Linked DNA regions of Saccharobesus litoralis. The protein of the gene in region 1 interacts with the protein of each later gene in a pairwise test. Links are inferred from orthologs where the notes say so. Each region holds a gene or a part of one and is shown in the gene's direction. Other genes may lie near its edges.

Region 1 (8,157 bases):
GGCACTAAACGAAAGCCTTGGGCTATATCGAAACGGCTGGTCAATATTTTAACCGAATGCAAAGGCTTATTATCTTCATCTTTGGCTAAGTTAACCACGCGAGCAGTTCCCGCTAAGTTCAGCTCGTAATAGGCTTGCTCATCTACTTCATATTGGCGTTTAATAGAGTAAACACCATACATTTGGTCTTTATCCATGGTGCCTTGAACATATACCAAATCACCACTGACTTTACGTTTACTGTTAGTATCGCCACCAATCAGCATAGGTGCACGGTCAAACTCTTCGCCGACTAAAATGCGTTCATAACTTAAATAAGGGGTAATAACACTTAACGGCAAAGTCGCAACAGGTTGATAGCGCTTTATGGTTGTGCGCTTACTTGGCGATACTTTGATAATATCTTTTCCGCTATTGGCAATAAATAACCTTGGGTTGCCGTCGGCGTCATAGACCAAGCGCAGAATATCCCCAGGGTAAATTAAATGCGGATTGTCGATTTGTGGGTTTTGCCCCCACAGCTCTGGCCAGCGCCAAGGGCTATTTAAATACAGCGCTGAAATATCCCATAGGGTATCGCCTTTTTTCACGATGTATTGGCTTGGCGCATCATCTTTAATCGTCAAGCGATCGGCAAGGGCAGCCCCAAGAACGCAAAAGGTCAACGCTATTATTTGAAGCAACTTAATCATGAAATTTAACCTGTCCCGTTTTGTTATCATTATTATAGTCTTCTCACTCAGATTTTATGGTTCATTGTCTGCGCTTGCTCTCGACTTTGGCTCCTGCGTCGTCCTACTACCTAAATCCCTTTAGGCAGCCCCAATCACATAATAGAGCATATGCTCATGGGGTCTCAAAGCTTGACGGCTTTGCCTACATGGATGTAGGTACTTAGGTTTCGTCTGGAACTAGAAACCTGCCCCTAAAACCTGATCGCTTTGACTATACCAGACTGTATAGAAAGCGCTGATGCCCTATTGAAGAAGGTTCAAAAGCCAATCTTTTTACACTCGTGTGCGCCAGCGATATTTGCTAGAATTACAGCACATCCTTACCCAGTATGAAAGTTTTGAGTAACCAAATTCACCATGGCCGTATTAGAAGTACTTAAATATCCAGACGAACGCTTACGCACTGTAGCCAAAGCCGTTGAACAAGTCACCCCTGAAATTCAAACCAAAGTCGCAGATATGATAGAAACTATGTATCAAGCGTCGGGGGTTGGATTAGCATCAACTCAGGTAGATATTATAGAACGGATTTTTGTTGCTGACTGTAGTGATGAACAAAATGAACCGTTAGTTTTTATTAACCCGCAAATTACTGACAAACGCGGCATTCGTCAACATGAAGAAGGCTGTTTATCGTTTCCTGGTGTTTATGCCAAAGTTGAGCGCGCAGATGAAGTCACGGTTAAAGCTTTAGACAAAGATGGCAACGAGTTTAGTATGGATGCCGACGGCCTTATGGCTATTTGCATACAGCATGAACTTGATCATTTGGATGGCAAACTTTTTGTAGATTATTTATCACCTTTAAAACGTCAACGTATTAAAGCCAAGCTAGAAAAAGAAGCCAAATTAGCTGCTCGCCGAGCGAAGTAAATAGCCTGTCAAATCATAAGGAATTAAACATTGGCGCTTAAAATTATCTTTGCTGGCACACCAGATTTCGCCGCTCGCCACCTTGCCAAACTAATCGAGTCTGAGCATCAGGTGGTTGCAGTATATAGCCAGCCGGATCGCCCCGCTGGTCGCGGTAAAAAATTGCAAGCCAGCCCTGTAAAGCAATTGGCACTGGACAATGATATTGCCGTTTATCAACCTGAATCATTAAAATCAGCAGACGCCCAGCAGGAACTTGCGGCAATTGATGCCGATATCATGGTCGTTGTCGCGTACGGTCTGTTATTACCGGAAACGGTACTTAAAACACCAAAGCTAGGCTGTATCAATGTACACGGTTCCATTTTACCTAAGTGGCGTGGCGCTGCCCCTATCCAGCGTGCAATTTGGGCCGGTGACGCAGAAACTGGGGTGACCATAATGCAAATGGATATAGGTTTAGACACTGGAGACATGTTACACATTGTCAAAACTCCAATTGAAGCCGAAGATACCTCTGCCAGTTTATATGACAAGCTTGCTTTATCTGGCCCAGATGCACTCATCGACGCGCTCAGCCTAATTGCGGCAGGAAAAGCAAAACCGATTAAGCAAGATGACACGCTGGCCACTTACGCTAAGAAGCTGTCAAAACAAGAAGCGCAAATAGATTGGCAACATGAAGCCGAATTTATTGAACGCTGCGTGCGCTCGTTTAACCCTTGGCCTTGCAGTTATTTCACACTGGAAGATGAAAAAGGCCAACAACAAACCATTAAAGTTTGGCAAGCACAAGTTATAGAAAGCGATGGCCAACACAGCGCTGGCACTATTGTACAAGCGGATAAACAAGGCATCGTTATTCAAACCGGTAAAGCAGCCTTGCGCTTGCTACAAATTCAATTACCAGGCAAAAAAGCCATTGCGGCGGCCGATGCGCTAAATGCTCGTCAAGCGTGGTTTGCTGTCGGGCGTAACCTGAACCCTTCGAGTTAGAGAAAACAATTTGTTAAATAATAGAGCCATAGCCGCTAAGCTTATCTTGCAAGTCCTTGACCAAGGCATTTCTCTCAGTCAAAGTCTTGCTAAGCAAACTTATCAGCTCGAATCCCAAGACAAAGGCCAGATCCAAGATCTGGTTTTTTCAACTTTGCGCCAGCTACCAACATTTTCGTTTTGCTTAAACCAATTAACTGAGCAAAACCTAGCGAAAGAGCTGAATCTTATTCGTTATCTGATCTGTTTGGGCATGTACCAATTAAGTACAGAAAGAGTCGCCGAACATGCTGCACTTGCTGAAACAGTAGAAGCCTGTCGACAGCTGGGTTTTGAAAAATTAACTGGCTTGGTCAATGGCGTATTGCGTAACTTTCAACGTCAACAAGATGATTTACTTGCTAAGGCCCAACACGCTGGATTGCAGGTATCGAGTAATCACCCACAGTGGCTGATCTCAGAGTTAAAGCAAGCTTACCCTAAAGGCTTTAAAAAAATACTTAAAGCCAACCTCAAGCATCCACCTTTTTGGTTACGAGTTAATACCAAAGTAACCAATGCTGAAGATTTTTGCCAAGCATTGACCGATGCCGAAATCGCGTATCAGCAAGACAAGCACCCGAACACTCTATTGCTTGAGCAAGCTGTGAATGTAGATAAATTACCTGGGTTTGCCCAAGGTAGCTGTACAGTACAAGACAAAGCCGCACAACAAGCCGCACTATTATTAGATGCGCAAGCCGGCGAGCGTATTTTAGATTGCTGTGCAGCCCCAGGTGGCAAAACAGCCCATATACTCAGCCATACCCCAGATGTCGGCCAAGTTGTGGCGTTAGATATAGATATGCAGCGCTTAAATCGGGTTAACGAAAACTTACACCGCTTACAACTGCAAGCCGAAATATTGGCTGGTGACGCCAGTCAGGTCAATCAGTGGTGGGATGGCCAACTTTTTGACCGCGTATTACTTGATGCACCTTGCTCTGCCACTGGTGTGATCCGTCGTCACCCCGATATTATGTATTTACGCCGTCCAGAAGACATTAGCGTATTAGCTGATTTGCAACAAAAAATCCTCAAGCAAATGTGGCAAATTGTTAAGCCCGGTGGCATATTGCTATATGCAACTTGTTCGGTGCTGCCTATTGAAAACAAACAGCAAATCACGCGCTTTTTGCAAGAGCAAAGCGACGCCGAGCTTGTACCTATTTTTGATAGTGAAACGGCAACCGATCCCGGATGGCAGATTTTGCCAGGTAGCCAGAATATGGATGGTTTCTATTACGCTCGCTTGCGTAAATTGAAATAAAAACAACAATATGAAAATCATAATCTTAGGCGCTGGCCGCGTAGGACGCACGCTTGCAGAAAACTTAGTTGGTGAAAAAAATGAGATCACCATTGTCGACTCACGCACTTCTCGTCTGCGTGAATTGCAAGATAAGTTCGACTTACAAGTGGTTGTTGGCCATGCCTCACATCCAGCGATTTTAGAAAAGGCTGGCGCAGAAGACGCGGATATGGTGATCGCGGTAACCAGTAGCGATGAAACCAATATGGTAGCTTGTCAAATAGCGTACAGTTTGTTTCACACGCCAACTAAAATTGCTCGAATTCGCTCACAAGAATATATTCAATTTCGCAAACAGTTGTTTAAAAACCACGATATCCCTGTGGATCATATTATTGCCCCTGAACAATTGGTGACTAAATATATTCGCCGCTTAATCGACTACCCTGGGGCACTGCAAGTCATGGCATTTGCCAGTGGCAAAGTTTCTTTAGTGGCGGTTAAAGCCTACTATGGCGGCTTATTAGTTGGCCATGCGTTATCCGCTTTACGGCAACACATGCCGCATGTAGATACCCGAGTAGCGGCTATTTATCGTCAAGGCAGACCTATTCGCCCTATGGGTACAACCATAATCGAAGCCGATGACGAAGTATTTTTTGTCGCGGCCACCAAACACATTCGTGCTGTCATGAGTGAATTGCAAAAGCTTGAAGCTTCATATAAACGCGTGATGATTGCTGGTGGTGGTAACATTGGAGCCGGTTTGGCACGCCAATTAGAACAAACGCATCGCGTTAAACTGATTGAGCGCAATGAAGAGCGCGCCACCTATTTATCAGAAACCTTAGAACGTACGATTGTCTTTGCCGGAGACGCTTCCGATCCCGAGTTATTAAACGAAGAACATATCGAACAGGTTGACGTTTTTATCGCTGTCACCAACGACGATGAAGCCAATATCATGTCTGCCATGCTAGCAAAACGTCTTGGCGCGCAAAAAACCATGGTGTTGATCCAACACGGTGCCTATGTCGATTTAGTGCAAGGTGGCGAAATAGATATTGCCATTTCGCCACAACAAGCGACGATTTCAGCGCTACTAACCCATGTGCGCAAAGGCGACATTGTTAACGTTTACTCGTTACGTAAAGGCGCAGCCGAAGCGATTGAAGCTATCGCCCATGGCGACCAAGAAACCTCAAAAGTTGTCGGACGTCGAATTGCTGATATCAAGCTACCACCGGCAACCACTATCGGTGCGATTGTACGCAAAGACGAAGTACTGATTGCTCACAGTGACACGGTTATTGAAACCGATGATCACGTAGTGATGTTTTTAGTTGATAAGAAGTATATTACGGAAGTCGAAAAGCTGTTCCAGCCAAGCGCACTGTTCTTTTAGGTAGATCGGGCTTAAAGTTAGCCCGACAAACTGTCAGTCACGACAACTAATAAAATAACTAGCTTTCAATAAACTTTTGAGCAAATTTCAGGGATTTTTTTCGTTGTTCACTAAACCAGCTATCAATTTTAGATGGGTTGTAATTTTCGCCACTATTGGTTGCCTTAGCTAAGTCATACCCAGTAGATAAACTAACAGAGCGCAAATTACTTTCCTTGCGGTTATTCTGATTTGATATCGACTTCATGCTCTTCCCCTTGATTACTGTATGCTTTTTCTTCTAGCTCATCCGCATGTAAATCATTATGAGTAATAAAAGAATCTACTGATGATAAGTATATTGCAAGAAACTTTGAAATAATAGTTAGAAACTGTAAGTCTCTTGCCTCAATAAACTGCTCTACTTTTGCACTTGTCAGTACAATGACGCCCAACGGATTAATCCCATTGTTAACATCTCCATTATCATCACATCGCAATATCGGTATTGAGATAAAGCTACGATACTTTCTATTATCATCAGCATCTTCAGCACTTTTAGCTAGTTCATGGCTTAAAGTAATGTCCGGGCAAATTTTTGCTTCTTTATGTAAAAAAGATAAACCTACATGCCCATGTCCCGGTTTCCACTGTCTATTCCTTTGTGGAAGTCTACTATCACACTCTCTTGAGACAACAAAGAGTCGATCATCATCTTCATTGTAGAAATATAGCGCTACATTGAATAAGTCCTCAGACTTAAAATCAAATAAAGCTTCCCTCTCAATAACAATAGGCATCATTATTGAATTAAGATGCTCCCTAACAGTATCCCAAAAGTCTTTCTCCTTTACTCCGTTAAAACTATTATCTAGCTTTTGAAATAAACCAATTGCTTGATCCGTTGTAAAAGAAATAATGTAGAGCGAAGTTAGCTGATTACTATACAATTTAGATAAAGTTTTAACTCCATGCTTGTACCTAGCAAGCTCGCTTCTTAACTCACTTAGGGAAGATGAGTACTCTTGTTCTAATTCTACAGCTTGAGAATATAGTGAAAACTTACTATTGTTCTGATGAACAACATAAGCGACAGTAAGATGAACTAAGAGAAAAATTAGACCAAATGCATAAAAAAATGGCTCTGCATTCTGTACGTTTTCAAGACCCCAAATATAAGAAATTCCAAATCCCATAAGAATCGGAGCAAGTAACGTAGTCCAAATATTTGAAAACAATAAAACATTTTCAACAATCCTATCTGAATAGAGGTTATTCGCTTTCGCTTGCTTCATGAAAGATTGAAGATTGTCTTTCGGTTGATACATTTATAAATCCTTTTAATATAATAAATAGCCCTAAAATATGCCGGACTATAGATCCGGCATATTATTTTTAATGGGATCAACCACCTTATCAATCAAATCCGGTTGGTAAGCGCTGATCCAAATACTAGGTGATTGCTCACTTTGGCCATAATCAATAAAAAAGTCATACTTGCCTGATTCTTTCGGGGTAAAACGAAAGAATTCAAATTTGGCACCACAGTTTGCTTTTACTTTATTACCGATCTCAACCACTTCATCTTGGTTTTTGTTAGCATAACCACAGTTACGACCACGAGACCAACTTTCATCGGCAAACTTAAACTCATAAGCTTGACCATCAGCCACTAACTCAACCGTTGTTTTATAAAGCTGGCCAGCGACTTTTTCGACTTTGTAGTCGTCTTCCGCATCAAACCAAGTAAAACTACCTCGTAAGTATAAATACTCAGAGCGGTCTTCTTCAGGTACTTGAGTAGGCTGGCTCGCACAACCCGCTAACAGCAAAGTCGTTGTTAAACAGGTTGCGAGAAAAGCTCGTAATTTCATAATATTACTCTTTAAACTGACTATAGCCTCTACGCGCTAACTATTTCTGCAACACAGAAATATCAGCAATACGCAGGAACAAACCACGTAATTGACTGAGTAAAACCAAGCGATTTTGTTTAACCGCTTCATCATCAGCCATCACCATGACATTATCAAAGAAGCTATCTACCGCCTCGCGTAAACCAGCCAATTCACTTAAAGCTTTAGCGTATTGACGCTCAGCAAATACTGGCTCTAATACAGAAGTTTGCTCAGCTACCGCTTGGGCTAATACTTTTTCAGCATCTTCTTGTAATAGTTGACTATCAACCGTGTCACTTAGTTCGCCATCATACTTGGCTAAGATGTTGCCAACCCGCTTATTCGCGGCCGCTAACGCTTCAGCTGCGTCTAACTGCTTAAACGCAGCAACAGCTTTTACGCGTTGATCGAAATCGAGTGGCTCGGTTGGGCGCTGCGCTAATACCGCTTGGATAAGCTCAACTTCAAAGCCTTGATCTTGATACCAAGTACGGAAACGACCAAAAATAAAGTCGATAACATCGGCTTCAACTTTGTCATTAGTTAGCTTGTCTGCAAATAAGCTGACTGCTTTGGCAGTAACATCAGCAATATCTAAGTTTAATTCACGTTCAACAATAATGCGTAATGCACCGATAGCAGCACGACGTAATGCAAATGGGTCTTTATCACCTTTAGGCAACATGCCAATACCGAAAATACCAGCTAAAGTATCAAACTTGTCAGCTAGTGCAACAGCACAAGAAACCAAGCCTTTAGGCAGCTCATCACCGGCAAAACGCGGCATGTATTGCTCATTTTGCGCTAAGGCAACTTCTTCGTGCTCACCGTCTAAACGCGCATAATGCATACCCATAGCACCTTGCGTACCGGTAAACTCCATGACCATTTCAGTCATTAAGTCCGTTTTACTTAATAAACCGGCGCGCTTAGCATTAGTTGCGTCAGCACAAATTTGCTCGGCGATATAAGCGGCTAATT
Region 2 (4,147 bases), 2.2 Mb from region 1 along the record:
ATTAAAAATAGTTTCTAAACTTGAAATATTTTTAGCTTATCTTGTGTCTAAATAAAGCGACAATTTAAAAACTCCATGGACAATATGAATATTTCTACACACTTCAAAACCCTAGCGAAAACGGCGGTAATTGCGGCGTCAACGTTATTGGTATCAGCCTGCTTTTTAACCAATAGTGATATAGACGAGAGCGTTATCGCATCAAGTGGCTATAGTGATATTAGCTCAGTTAAAGTAAAAGCTGGCTCGCAGGCACCTGATTTTACTTTACTTGATGCTGACAATAAGCAAGTGACATTGTCGTCAGTATTAAAAGACAATCACGCGTTATTGGTTTTTTATCGCGGAGAGTGGTGCCCCTTTTGTATTGACAGCTTAGAGTCATTTGAAGCTGCATTACCTGAATTAGCAAAACAAGGTGTGCGTTTAATTGCGATCAGCGGCGATAGTACAACCACTAATCAGAACAGTCAGCGCCGCTTTGGTCAGAATTATTTGTTTTTAAGTGATCCTAGCGTGAGTGTGGCTAAAGCATGGGGCTTCAATAAAAGCGATAACCTTGCGCACCCTGCAATGTATTTGATTAAACAAGACGGTACAGTTGCTTGGTATTATGTCAGTGAAGACTTTAAAACCCGCCCATCAGGCAAGCAAATGTTGGCTGTCGCCAAAAAACATCTTTAAAGCCAAGGCTTTTTAAATCTAGTCTTCTCGCTCAGGTCTTATGGTTCATTGTCAGCGCTTACTCACCCCAATCACATAATAGAGCATATGCTCATGGGGATTCGAAGCTTGACGGCTTCCCCTAAAACCTGATCGCTTTGACTATCATTCATTGTAAAAATAGACCCAACATCAGGGTCTATTTTCTATTCCTAATCTAACCGCGATATTTATTGGGTTTATTTCAACTCTTTGCCCGATATCAGGTATAATCTGCGCCCTTAATTTTTAACATTGCTCGCAGGTACAACACATTGGCTACTGAATTACAGATCTATATTGAAGATTCGCTTTTATACGCGGAAGAATTTTTTAAAGATGTGGGCAACATTACTCGCTTTTCTGGTTACAAAGTGCAGCCACAAGACATTAGCGACGCCGATGTGTTATTGACTCGCTCAACCACAAAAGTCAGTCGTGAGTTAGTCAGCCAAGCTAAGAATCTTAAGTTTGTTGGTACGGCGACCGCGGGTTATGACCATATAGATGGCAAAGCGTTAGAAGACAAAGGTATTCATTGGACAGCAGCCGGTGGCTGTAATGCTGATGCAGTAGCAGACTATGTGTTAAGCGCACTGTTTATTATTGCTCAGGAATCTATGTTTGAGCTGGCTGATAAAAGTGTCGCGGTTGTTGGTGTTGGTGAAGTCGGTTCGCGTATTGTTGAACGAGTCAACGCTTTGGGTTGCCAAGTGATAGCTTATGATCCCGTGCGTGCGCAAAACGATGCTAGTTTTACTTCAGCCAGTTTAGATGAAGTGCTAGCGGCCGATATTATCAGTTGCCATGTGCCATTAACGCACGATAATGAGTTTGCCACAGACAAAATGTTTGGTGCGGCGCAATTTGCCAAAATGCGTGAAGACGTGATCTTTATCAACGCCTGTCGCGGTGAAATTGTTGACGAAGCGGCGCTTAAGACGCATATGCAAGCCAAGCCAAAAACCAAGCTGGTCCTGGATGTTTTTGATAACGAGCCAAATATTGATTTAGAGATCATGGAACTCGCTATGTTTGCTTCTCCGCACATTGCGGGGCATAGCCTTGAAGGCAAAGCGCGCGGTACCGAGATGTTGTATTTTAAACTATGTGATTTTTTCGGTTTAAACAAACAGCATCAGTTGCATGACTTTTTACCGCCAATGCGCGTTGATAATATTGATTTAGCTGCCTCTTGTCAGTTTGAACAATCTATTTTACGCAAAATCACCCATTTGGTGTATGACATTCGAGACGATAACGTCTGGTTTAAAAACGCCATGCGTCAAGATGCTAGCCAGTTTAAATCTTTGCGTCGCAGTTATCCGATCCGCCGTGAAATGACCTCGTTAGTTGTGCGTCATCCTGCACACGACATTCAAGACAAATTAACCCAACTAAGCCTGCGTGCTACCAAGTAATAAAACGAGAACATAAATGAAAACAGTAGATGTATGTGTATTAGGTGCCACAGGGTTAGTTGGCAAGCAAATTATTGAAATACTGGAAGAGCGAGATTTTCCAATTGGCAAGTTATACCCATTGGCAAGTTCGCGCTCAATGGGGAAATCTGTTGAATTTCGCGGCGAAGAATTAGACGTTATCGACGTTGCTGGTTTTGATTTTTCTAAATGCCAAATTGGCTTATTTTCGGCTGGTGGCAGCGTTTCACAAGAATATGCGCCAATCGCTGCGCGCGCCGGCTGTGTGGTTATCGACAATACTTCGGAATTTCGTTATCAAGATGATATACCACTGGTGGTGCCAGAAGTTAATGCTCATGCCATCGCCGATTATAAAAAGCGTAACATTATTGCCAACCCTAACTGTTCAACCATTCAAATGTTAGTTGCATTGCAGCCAATTCAAGCCAACTTAGGCATTGAGCGGATTAACGTTTGTACGTATCAGTCAGTATCTGGCGCAGGTAAAAGCGCAGTTGACGAGTTGGCAGGGCAGTGCACCAAATTATTGACAGGTCAGCCAGTCGAGTCGCACGTGTTTGATCGGCAAATTGCTTTTAATGCGATCCCACAAATCGATGTTTTCCAAGACAATGATTACACCAAAGAAGAAATGAAAATGGTGTGGGAAACACAAAAAATCTTTGCTGACGATAGTATTCGCGTTAACCCTACTGCTGTGCGTGTGCCAGTGTTTTATGGGCACGCAGAAGCCTTGCATGTTGAAACCAAAGGCAAAGTTGATATTAGCCAAGTTAAAGCTTGGTTAGATACAGCGCCAGGCGTGATTTTGATGGCAGATAACGAGGATTACCCAACCCAAATAGGTGACGCAGCGGGTAACGACGACGTTTATGTTGGCCGCGTACGCAAAGATATTAGCTGTGAAAATGGATTAAACCTGTGGGTAGTCGCTGATAATATTCGTAAAGGCGCTGCCACCAATAGCGTGCAAATAGCTGAAATATTGCTAGCTGAGTATTTGTCTTAGTTAACCCGAACTTTATCAATTTAGATAAGCTTGTTATTGCAGCGCAAGAATCTTATGTAGGTCGAAATTTATTTCGACGAAAAGATACGACAGGTTTAGTTAATTCAACTTGGTTACTTTACTATGTATTAGAGCTGTCGAGTTAAAACTCGACCTACTAAGCATGTTTTTGTGAACTCAACAATAGTTAAAGGGAACATAGCTATATTGATAAAACTTTGTTATTGCGGCGCAAGCCGCAATCTAGTTACTCTGCATAAGTTCTAAATAAACCCTATTAATGACCACTTCTTTTCTCGATAAACCTAGTGATTTGCTAAGCTCATTTGGCTGTATCGCTTATCCTGATGCCAAATTACTCATTCTTGGCTCCATGCCCGGCAAAGCCTCACTTGAACAAAATCAATATTATGCCCATCCGCGCAATGCATTTTGGCCCATAATGGCCGAGTTATTCGGCTTTTCACTTACGCTTGATTATCAACAACGATTGCAAAAACTAGTCGATAATCAAGTTGCGTTGTGGGATGTGATGAAGCATTGCCAGCGTCAATCTAGCCTAGATTCGGATATTGTTGAATCAAGCATCGTCGCCAATGATTTTGTTGGCTTGCTCAAGCAGCATGCAAACATTAATGCAATTGCCCTTAATGGCAAAAAAGCACAACAAAGCTTTCAACGCTATGTTTGGCAAGGCTTATTTTCTGAATTTCCGCACGTTAAAATTATCGAGTTGCCGTCAACCAGCCCCGCCAATGCCAGAATGAAATTGCAGGAGAAAATTGATGTTTGGCAAACAAACTTGCGGCCAGTTTTATAAAGATAAGCGTGTTATTTTTGTTGGCGCAGATTTATCTGCATAACACCAAAGTACCAGTTTACATGCAATTAACAATCGCCAGCCAGTCTTATTGGGGCGTTAGGGTTTACTTTCGATCCTGATTGTTTTGATAAGCGCTCTAAGATTGTCAGGGTTAGGCAGCAATGTATA

The links. The genes of interacting proteins can lie anywhere in the genome.
Region 2: the proteins of def (region 1) and C2869_RS17320 interact in binary tests that used the Escherichia coli proteins (3 or more experiments, as listed by UniProt). The link is inferred for Saccharobesus litoralis from one-to-one orthologs.

What each region holds. Positions count from the first base shown.
Region 1 is NZ_CP026604.1:2,420,465-2,428,621, reverse strand. The notes cover bases 1-2,849. They hold def (peptide deformylase), read left to right. Parts: upstream 1-1,091; coding sequence 1,092-1,607; downstream 1,608-2,849. Other genes in these bases: rsmB (16S rRNA (cytosine(967)-C(5))-methyltransferase RsmB), read left to right, coding at 2,614-2,849; fmt (methionyl-tRNA formyltransferase), read left to right, coding at 1,638-2,603; C2869_RS08450 (LysM peptidoglycan-binding domain-containing protein), read right to left, coding at 1-692. In the rest of the region: more of rsmB, read left to right, coding at 2,850-3,912; Trk system potassium transporter TrkA, read left to right, coding at 3,923-5,299; C2869_RS08425 (hypothetical protein), read right to left, coding at 5,358-5,546; C2869_RS08420 (GAF domain-containing protein), read right to left, coding at 5,521-6,606; C2869_RS08415 (hypothetical protein), read right to left, coding at 6,652-7,152; glyS (glycine--tRNA ligase subunit beta), read right to left, coding at 7,193-8,157. UniProt on the Escherichia coli protein: Removes the formyl group from the N-terminal Met of newly synthesized proteins. Requires at least a dipeptide for an efficient rate of reaction. N-terminal L-methionine is a prerequisite for activity but the enzyme has broad specificity at other positions.
Region 2 is NZ_CP026604.1:4,631,879-4,636,025, reverse strand. Bases 1,190-4,147 are described here. They hold C2869_RS17320 (aspartate-semialdehyde dehydrogenase), read left to right. Parts: upstream 1,190-2,139; coding sequence 2,140-3,156; downstream 3,157-4,147. Other genes in these bases: C2869_RS17315 (DNA-deoxyinosine glycosylase), read left to right, coding at 3,437-3,976; C2869_RS17325 (4-phosphoerythronate dehydrogenase), read left to right, coding at 1,190-2,123. Also shown: C2869_RS17330 (peroxiredoxin family protein), read left to right, coding at 85-684; more of C2869_RS17325, read left to right, coding at 978-1,189.